Linked DNA regions of Thalassospira sp. TSL5-1. The protein of the gene in region 1 interacts with the protein of each later gene in a pairwise test. Links are inferred from orthologs where the notes say so. Each region holds a gene or a part of one and is shown on either strand. Other genes may lie near its edges.

Region 1 (4,788 bases):
GCTGGCAACCAGTTCGAGATAGGATTTCGAGGTTGCCCAGGCGATGAATTTTTCCGCTGCTTCGGTATTTTTGGAGGATGACGGTATTGCCAGGTTCCAAGCCCACAACCAGTTGGCACCGGTGCAGGTGACAGCACAGGGGGCTTCGGTGAAGCCAACCTTGTCCGCCACTTTGGATTCTTTGGGGTTGGTCACAAAGGAGGCGGCAACCGTGGCATCAATCCACATACCGCATTTGCCGGCGTTAAACAGCGACAGGTTTTCGTTAAAGCCGTTTGACGTTGCACCCGGAGGGCCATAATTGCCGAGAATGTCGACATACATCGACAGGGCGTCTTTCCATTCCTGTCCGTTAAATTCCGGTTTCCATTCCTCGTTAAACAGGCGTGCGCCATAGGCATTGCCCATTGTCGTGATCAGCGCCATATTTTCGCCCCAGCCTGCCTTGCCGCGCAGGCAGATGCCATAAACGCCATTGGCTGGATCATGCAGCTTTTTGGCAATATCAAGGGTCTGGTCCCAGGTCAGACGGCCATTGATTTCGATGCCCGCTTTCTCGAACAGATCCTTGCGATACATCATCATCGAGCTTTCGGCATAGAACGGTGCGGCATAAAGCTTGCCATCATTGCTCAGTGCGGAACGGATCGCAGGCATGATGTCGTTAACGTCATAATCGGCGCCCAGATTATCCAGCGGCGCAAGCCAGCCCTTTTTCGCCCAGATCGGTGCTTCATAGGTGCCAATCGTCAAGATGTCATACTGGCCGCCCTTGGTGGCGATGTCGGTGGTGACACGCTGGCGCAGGGTATTTTCTTCCAGTGTTACCCATTCCAGCGAGATGTCGGGGTTTTTGCTGGTGAAATCATCCGTCAGCTTCTGCATGCGGATCATGTCACCGTTATTCACTGTGGCGATGGTCAGCTTGGTTTCGGCGTTGGCCCCAAAAGCGACGCCACTGGCCAACAGCGCGCAAAACGCTGCTCCCATGATGTGTTTCATAATTCCTCCCAAAAGGACTTTTTCCCATTGAACAAACTGTGTCGTTTGTTTTGATCATTTGCTCATTACGTGAACATTCACTCAATTTACACCTCCGGTGTCAACCAAATTCGATTGTGCGGCGCAACAGAAAAACCCGCGGTTTTGTGCCGCGGGTTTGGGTTAGTTGCTTGATTTTTATGGGTAATTATTCGGGATTTAGGGTAATAAAGCTTTTGCCGTGGCTTCGTCTGTAACCAGCGATGTAATCAGGTTTCCTGCCATCGCACCGCGAATCGCGGCGACCTTTTTAGCCCCTTTGGCGACGGCGATGGTATTTTGCGCCGGGCATTGCAGCGGCGCACTGGTGACGCGGTTATTGACATCATGATCCAGAATTTGACCGTTCTTATCAAAGGTCCAACTGATCAGCTCGCCAATCCCCCCGTGTTCCTGCAGGCTTCTAAGCTCGGCAGGGGTAATAAAGCCATCCACCAGAAGCGGGGCGTCATCGCCCATTTGTCCAATGCCGACAAATCGCACATCGGCGTGGGCGGCAAGATACAGGATATTGTCCATTGGGGCCTGTTCCTGCATCGGTTTGCGCTGTTCGGCATTGGGGACAATCACCGGAATGGATAATGGATAATGCGGTGCACGGGTTAAATCGGCCAGTTCGGTGACGGCATCATAAAAACTAGCCGCACCATCTGTTGCGATGGTGCCAACGAGGGACACGATTTTATGATGGCGGGCATCAATACGCTGGACTTCATTGACCATGCCGCGCATGGCGCGCCCGGTTCCCAGGGCGATAATTTTGGGTTCAGGGGATTGTAAAACCCGCTCCAGCAGGTTGGCAGCCGCCTGGGCAATGCCGAACATGGCATCGGGGGCTGCGGGGTCTGTCGGCACAACCTCGCAATGCTCCAGCTTAAACTGCGCGCAAAGACGGGCTGCCAGCTCCATGCAATTGGCAATTGGATGATCCAGGCGGACCTTGACCAGCCCCTCGCTGACTGCAGCCGATACCAGGCGTTGTGCCGTCGGGCGCGAAACGCCCAGTTTGGTGGCAATTTCATCCTGGGTATTGCCAGCGCAATAATACAGCCAGCCGGCACGGGCGGCTTCATCCAGTCTTGCGGCTTCTTTGCGGGTCCGTTTTACCATCCCAGTCTTCCGTTTTTATCGTGCCTTGGCGCTGCAGAAAGTTGAGGTCGCCTTTTTGCAGCCTTTAAATGTTAGGGGCAATTCCGATGATAGGGAAGATCATAAAACAACAGGACCGTCCGTTCAGGACGGCCCTGTTTGCAAAATGCCGGGTAGAAAGGCGGTTATTTTTTCGGCAGATAATCCGAAACCAGCAATTCGGCGATCTGAACAGCGTTAAGGGCGGCCCCTTTGCGCAAATTATCGCTGACACACCAAAGCGACAGGGCATTGGGAATGCTGGGGTCCTTGCGGATGCGCGAAATGAACACGCTGTCTTCCCCGGCCACTTCCTGCGGGGTGACATAGCCTTCATCCTGGCGGTAATCGATCACGGAAATACCCGGGAAGGCCTTAAGCGCCTTGCGTGCTTCCTCGACGGTGACGGGCATTTCAAATTCGATATTCACGGCTTCACCGTGGCCCACGAAAACCGGCACCCGAACACAGGTGGCATGAACTGCCACATCCGGGTCCAGTATTTTGCGGGTTTCGGCGGTCATTTTCCATTCTTCGCGGGTCGCGCCATCATCCATGAATTCATCAATATGCGGGATGACGTTAAAGGCGATTTGCTTGGTGAACTGTTCCTTAAGGGGCGGGTCATTCACGTAAATGCCGCGTGTTTGGTTAAACAGTTCGTCCATTGCGGCCCGACCAGCCCCCGAAACCGACTGATAGGTCGATACCACCACGCGCTTGATCGGCTGCAGGTCATGAAGTGGTTTTAACGCCATGACCATTTGAATGGTCGAGCAATTCGGGTTGGCGATGATGTTTTTCTTGGCATATCCGGCAAGGGCATCGCCATTGACCTCGGGCACCACCAGCGGAACGCCCGGTTCCATGCGCCAATAGCTGGAATTGTCAATCACAACACAACCTGCTTCGGCGGCCTTGGGGGCCAGGGTTTTTGCCGTGCTGCCGCCAGCCGAAAACAGGGCAATGTCCACCTGGGAAAAATCAAAGCGGGCGGCGTCCTGAACGGTCAGGTCGTCATCACCATAAGAAACGGTGCGTCCGATCGAACGGGACGATGCCAAGGCAAAGACTTCCTCGGCAGGAAACTTGCGTTCTGCCAGGGTGTTGAGCATTTCGCGGCCGACATTGCCAGTTGCGCCAACAACGGCGATTTTATAACCCATCAAGTGCCTCTTTCTGTTTTGGTTCGGACCGGGACAAGCCGTGATCATAACATTTGACAATCCGGCAGAATATCTCTCGGCCGACCGGTAAGCTGCGCGAGATGTAAGGCTTTCTGCGGCGTTGCGCAAGGATGGTTTGGGTTTTTACCGCTTGAGATTGTAGTGAAATATGTCACTATATTGCCTGGGGGTTGCAGAATGTCGCCCGATATTTTGCAATTTTTGGGGGTTATCGCATTTCCGGCTTGAGAAGGACGGCTATGACGTACCCAATGACTTTGAATTGGACTGACAGAAAAGTCCTCGATTTTTTTCGCGAACATGTCACACGCGGCACGCTTGTTGTGCGCGTCAATGACCGGCACGAGGTTGCGCTGGGTGATGGCGGCGAACCGCGTGCGACCATGACACTGCCAAATTGGACCGATGCCGTAAAAATGGCCCTGAGCCCGGACCCGGGCTTTGGCGAAGTCTATATGCAGGGCGGCATTGATATTACATCTGGCGAGCTTGAAGACCTGATCCGGGTGTTGCGCCTTAATTTTGATGGCGGGCATTCCAGCAGCAGCTTTGGCTTGCTGATTGAAAAGCTCCAGGCCTTCAAGTTCCGCATTGCGCAATTTACCTCGGTCGAGGCGGCGTCGCGCCGGGTGCGCCACCATTATGACATCGGCAATGACCTTTATACCCGGTTTCTTGATAGCGACATGCAATATTCCTGTGCCTTCTGGGATGACGGGGCGCATGACCTGGCCGCGGCCCAGCAGCATAAAATGCAACTGACAACAGATCGTTTGAAAATTACCGACCCGAACACGCGTGTTGTGGATATCGGCTGTGGCTGGGGTGGGTTAAGTCGCTTTATCCGCCGGACCACGGGGGCCGAAGTGCACGGCATTACGCTTTCAAACGAGCAATATAACTGGGCACTGGAACGCAAGGCCGAACTGCCCGCTGATTTTCATGAGGGCCTGGATTACCATTTGCAGGATTACCGGGTTTTTGCCCAGGCCAATCATGACCGTTATGACCGTGTGGTGTCGGTGGGCATGTTTGAACATGTCGGGCGGCCGCAATTTAAAACCTATTTCGAGCAGGTTGCCCGACTGCTTAAGGCCGGTGGGCGCGCGGTGATCCATACCATCATCAAACCCCGGCCCGATTTTACCTCTCCCTGGATTGATCGTTATATCTTTCCCGGTGGTTATATTCCTGCGGTTCACGAAGTTGTCGAGGCAGCGGAAATGGCCGATCTGGATGTAGAGGCCTGCCATTTTCATGCGGGCGAAAACTATGCCCGCACCTTGATGGCCTGGCGCGAGAATTTCCGTAAAATCGAGCATGAGCTGGACCCGGAAAAATACGATACCGAGTTCAAGCGGATGTGGGAGTTTTATCTGGCAGGCTGCATTAATGCCTTTGACCCTCGCGAGGGCGGTGGCGGGATGCGGGT
Region 2 (4,746 bases), on another replicon or contig:
TATCAAAAGGCCGGGTTTAAAACCTTTGCCGCGGTGCTGGACTGGCTTAAAAAACCCGCCGGGCAATGCTTTTTTGAGATTTGCGAAACCCCGGACCAAATCACCCCCACCCGGCCCTTTTACCCGGTCCGCGCCGGGGCCAAAGGCCATGTTAAACGTGCTCACCTTGTTGATAGCCTGGGTGTTGATGATTTTGCCCAACTTTACCGCGAATGTGAAAAAGCATCGAACAGTCGCCCTGCCGCCGCTGTGCCGTTCTGGACGTTAGGGGCCAATCAGGTGGGCAAGGCGATGCTGCATGGCTGGCAAAACCTTCTTTTGCCGGGCATTGAACGCGGATGTCACATTTGGCCGTTTGATGGCGAGCTTGGATGCCTTTTGCATCAGCCCGGCGTTACCTTTATCGAAACCTATCCCGGTGAAATTTATGGTTGGCTGGGATTGCATCATATGAACCTGCCATCAGGGCGTTTTGCCAAATCCCGGCAGGAATCCCGGTGCGAGGTTCTGGCACAACTGATCCCCGATCTGGCAAAACAGGGCATCCACATAACCCCGAAAATTCAGGCACAAATCGCCAACGGCATCGACAACGCCAATGGCAAAGATGATGCCTTTGACGCCTTCATCGGCGTAATCGGCCTGATCCTGATAGCAATTGGCAAAAGGGCCGAGAACCTGCCTGACTCAGACCGAATTCGTACACAGGAAGGCTGGATCATCGGACAGCAGCAGTCCGAAACACATCTCACCGGATAATCCGGGCCAAAAGCCGGCCGCCAGGCGGTCCCTCAGCCCGGCTGAAGTTTGGCCCGGTACATTTGCACAACAGGTTCCCACATCCCGGCCCCCGTGATCAGAACAACACCGGCAAGATCGCGCAAACCTATTGGTTCATGTGCCCAAATGGCGGCGGTGATCGTCCCGGCGCTGATCTCCGTCATGAATAATATGGCCAGCAAACCGGGGCTTAACACCGTTGCCCCCCACATCACGGCAAAGGCCGGGGGAATGACCAAAAACAGCACAAAAGGCACAATCCAGGGCAAAACATCCCAAATTGCCGACCAGCCGGGAATATGACCAGCCCCCTCCAGCGGCAAGGCGGTTAACAACAATGCCGCCATACTGCCCCAGAAAAAATAGGACAGGGTAAAATCAAATCCGTTGCCACCCGCATCCGACTTCATCCAGACAGCGGCAATCGCCCAGACAATGCCCGAGGCAATCCCCATCCAGTCACCGGCCCGCAACATCCCGGCAAAGCCGCTATCAAACCCAAGAATCAGCAAAAGCCCGCTTAATGCCAAAGCAATCGTCCCCAAACGGGCACCGGTAATAGCTTCCCGGATCATGATGCGGGCAAGCAGGGTGCTCCATAACGGGGTGAGGTAATAAAACAGCAAGGCCCGGACAATATCGGTAAACACAAGGGATGCCGCATAGAGAACAAGTGCCGTCCCGGCGAGCATCCCGGCAACATGCAGGGGCCACCCCAACCGCAAAAGCCGCCGCCAGCGCATCATCATCACCGGCAGCAGCAATATCGCTGGCACCAGATAAAACAGCACAATCGCCCAAATGCCGGTAATCCCGTTGTCATCCAGCGCCCGCAATGGAATCCAGAAAATACCCCAGACAAGACCGGATAGGGCGACCGATGCCATCGCCACATGTTCGGTTTTAAATCCTGTCATTGGGGTTCTCCGCCGTTGCACACCACATTGCTGTTCTTGACGGCGACATTGGCATACAAACCGTTCCGTCATCTGGCGGTTTTCGGACCTTAAAATCCATATCCGTTCGACAAGTCATGCCAGCCCGGCTAACTTTACCCCATGCTGAGTTTTGAAATATGCGAGGCGGCACGGCTGGCGCGTGACCCGACATTTGACGGGGTGTTTTTTGTTGGGGTCACAACCTCGAAAATTTACTGCCGCACGGTTTGCCCGGTCCGGCAACCGCTTCGCAAAAATGTGGTTTATTTTCCGACCGCCCCGGCAGCCGAGGCACAGGGCTTTCGCCCCTGCCTGCGATGCCGCCCGGAATCAGCACCCAGATCGGCCGCCTGGAACGGCACACTGGCAACCGTCTTTCGTGCCCTGAAACTGATCGAGGAAGGGGCCTTAAACCGCGGCAATATCGGGGAGCTGGCGGAAAGGCTTGGCATCGGCGAGCGGCATTTATCCCGCCTGTTTCAAAAACATATTGGCGCCACACCGCTTCAGTCGGCGCGCACAATGCGCCTGCAATGCGCCAAACGCCTGCTAGATACAAGCGACCTTAAGATCGCCGATATTGCCTTTGAGGCCGGATTTGGCAGCATCCGCCAGTTCAACGACACATTTTTACAAAAGTACCGCTGCACGCCATCCTTTTACCGGCGCAAACAGGCACACAAGCCCGATAAAACACCCGATATAACAAAGGACCGGCAAAACCGGTCCTCTGGCAAGATTACATAACAGCACAACACCCGCGCCAGTATCAGGCCGATTTCTTGGCCTTCTGCAATTTCATAACCTTTTTCAGGATCATATTGCGTTTCAGCGCACTCAGATAATCGGTAAACAGCACCCCGTCGAGATGATCAATCTCGTGCTGGATACAGGTTGCCAGCAGGCCATCGGCCTCGATCTCATGTTCCTTGCCGTTTTCATCAAGGTAACGCACGCCAACTTCGACCGGGCGTTCAACATCGGCATATTGCTCCGGGATCGACAGGCAACCTTCCTGATAAACCGATACATCCTCGGACTCCCAGATAATTTCCGGGTTGACCATTTTCATCGGCGCCGGTTTTTCCTTGTCGTCGGAAACATCGAGCACAATAACCCGTTTCATCACACCAATCTGCGGACCGGCCAAGCCAATGCCCGGCGCGTCATACATGGTTTCCAGCATATCATCCAGAATCTGGCGAATCTCGTCATCCACATCGGATACCGGTTCGCATTCCTGTTTTAAGCGGGGGTCAGGAACGATAAGAATTTCACGCAAGGCCATGTCAGATTTTCCGGGTCAAAACAGGAAACCGTCCAAACCGGCCCGCGCAAGGCACAGGAACACGGCTGGAACGGTTTCAATATAATATAAGTTGGCCTTGGAGATAAGACCGCACGTTGAGGGAGTCAAGAAATCCGTCGCCCAACCGCCCTGTTGGCGTTAGCTCTTGTCTTCAAGCATATGGGCGGTCAGCTCCGGCTTGCTAAGCTGGCGCACATGGGTTTCGGACTGGGTGGGCTGATCAATCTCGCGGTCATCGGCCACAATCTGCTTTTCCTTCAACCGCTTGGCCGACACCAGCACCGAACTTTCAAGCGAGCCCAGCGTTTTGTTGTAATGCTTGACCGTCCCCTCCAGCGACTTGCCCATTGCGGTAAAGTTTTTGGCAAGCGTACCCAACCGATCAAACAATTGCTGACCAATTTCGCTAATCTCGCGGGCATTATCGGCCAGGGCCTCCTGCCGCCAGCCATAGGCCACAGCCTTGAGCAAACCCAGCAACGTGGTGGGCGTTGCCAAAATCACCCCATCGCGGAAACTGTCCTCAATCAGGCTAGGGTCACGCTCCAGGGCTGCCGAAAAAAAACTTTCCCCCGGCAAAAATAACACAACAAACTCCGGTGAATTAACAGATTTCCAATAGGATTTCTTGGAAAGACCGGAAATCACCTTACGCACATTGGTAACATAGGTCCCCATCAGGGTTTCGCGGCGATCATCGTCATATTTTTCCTCGATCGCCTCAAGATAGGCTGATGTCGGAGCCTTGGCATCGACGACAATCTTTTTGCCGCCCGGCAGGTTAATGACCATATCGGGCTTCTGGTCGCCCTCATCGGTTTTGAAATGAACCTGTTCTTCAAAGTCGCAATAGTTCAGCATCCCGGCCAGTTCGACAATACGCTTAAGCTGCAATTCACCCCATTTGCCCGATACCGACGAACTGGAGCGCAGCGCGGAACTTAGCGTTTGCGTTTCGCGCGACAGGCGCTGCTGGGATACCACAAGTGACCCCACCTGTTCACGCAATTCGCCATATGCCTGCTTGCGGGAATTTTCAAGTTCATTGACCTTGATATCAAAGGCCTCCAGCCGCTCTTTGATGGGTTTGACCAGGCCGTCAATCGCCTGCTGGCGTTTTTCAAGGTCGCCCTTGGCCCCTTCCTGCAGGCGCGAGAAACTTTCGCGGGCCATTTTCATGAATTCGTCGTTATTGACCTTCAACGCATCCGATGACAGCGCCTTGAAACTATCGAGCAGTTTGACCCGCGCATCATCCAGCATCTGAAGTTTTTCCTGGGCGGCTTCGCGTTCCTTTTCGAGCGCGGTTTCCAGCTCCGCGCCTTTTTCGCGCCAATGTTCCAGCGATGTGCGCAATTCGCGAATTTCGCTTTCCAGCCCCGGTACCCGGTTGGCCGTGGTTTCAGCAATGGCACGTTTTTCGGCAACCGTATCAAACCGGTCACGCAACTGGGCCAGTTCGCTTGCCAAATCGCGGCGGGTGGCTTCGGCCTGTTCAAGCTGGGCGGCCAACAGCGCCTGATGCGATTCAGCCTCGGCCCGGGCCGATTCCCGCGCCCGTTTGACCAGTTGCGCACTGAAAACCAGCGACACCACCAAAACCACAATGCCGCCGACGGCCAAAGAAACCGGATCCATATTCACACCATCTGATTACAGGACAATTCGGTTGTATCTGTTTTGTTCTTATAAATCCAGCCACGCAAACAGCAGCGCCGA

What was found. The genes of interacting proteins can lie anywhere in the genome.
Region 2: the proteins of LF95_RS00740 (region 1) and def interact in binary tests that used the Escherichia coli proteins (3 or more experiments, as listed by UniProt). The link is inferred for Thalassospira sp. TSL5-1 from one-to-one orthologs.

What each region holds. Positions count from the first base shown.
Region 1 is NZ_KV880637.1:153,779-158,566, forward strand. The notes cover bases 1,326-4,241. They hold LF95_RS00740 (aspartate-semialdehyde dehydrogenase), read right to left. Parts: upstream 3,336-4,241; coding sequence 2,316-3,335; downstream 1,326-2,315. Other genes in these bases: LF95_RS00735 (sugar-binding transcriptional regulator), read right to left, coding at 1,326-2,151; LF95_RS00745 (class I SAM-dependent methyltransferase), read left to right, coding at 3,608-4,241. Also shown: LF95_RS00730 (ABC transporter substrate-binding protein), read right to left, coding at 1-1,002; more of LF95_RS00735, read right to left, coding at 1,201-1,325; more of LF95_RS00745, read left to right, coding at 4,242-4,788.
Region 2 is NZ_KV880641.1:120,126-124,871, forward strand. The notes cover bases 1,248-4,121. They hold def (peptide deformylase), read right to left. Parts: upstream 3,007-4,121; coding sequence 2,488-3,006; downstream 1,248-2,487. Other genes in these bases: LF95_RS20500 (DMT family transporter), read right to left, coding at 1,248-1,697; LF95_RS20505 (bifunctional transcriptional activator/DNA repair enzyme AdaA), read left to right, coding at 1,839-2,465; rmuC (DNA recombination protein RmuC), read right to left, coding at 3,166-4,121. Also shown: LF95_RS20495 (hypothetical protein), read left to right, coding at 1-759; more of LF95_RS20500, read right to left, coding at 792-1,247; more of rmuC, read right to left, coding at 4,122-4,665. UniProt on the Escherichia coli protein: Removes the formyl group from the N-terminal Met of newly synthesized proteins. Requires at least a dipeptide for an efficient rate of reaction. N-terminal L-methionine is a prerequisite for activity but the enzyme has broad specificity at other positions.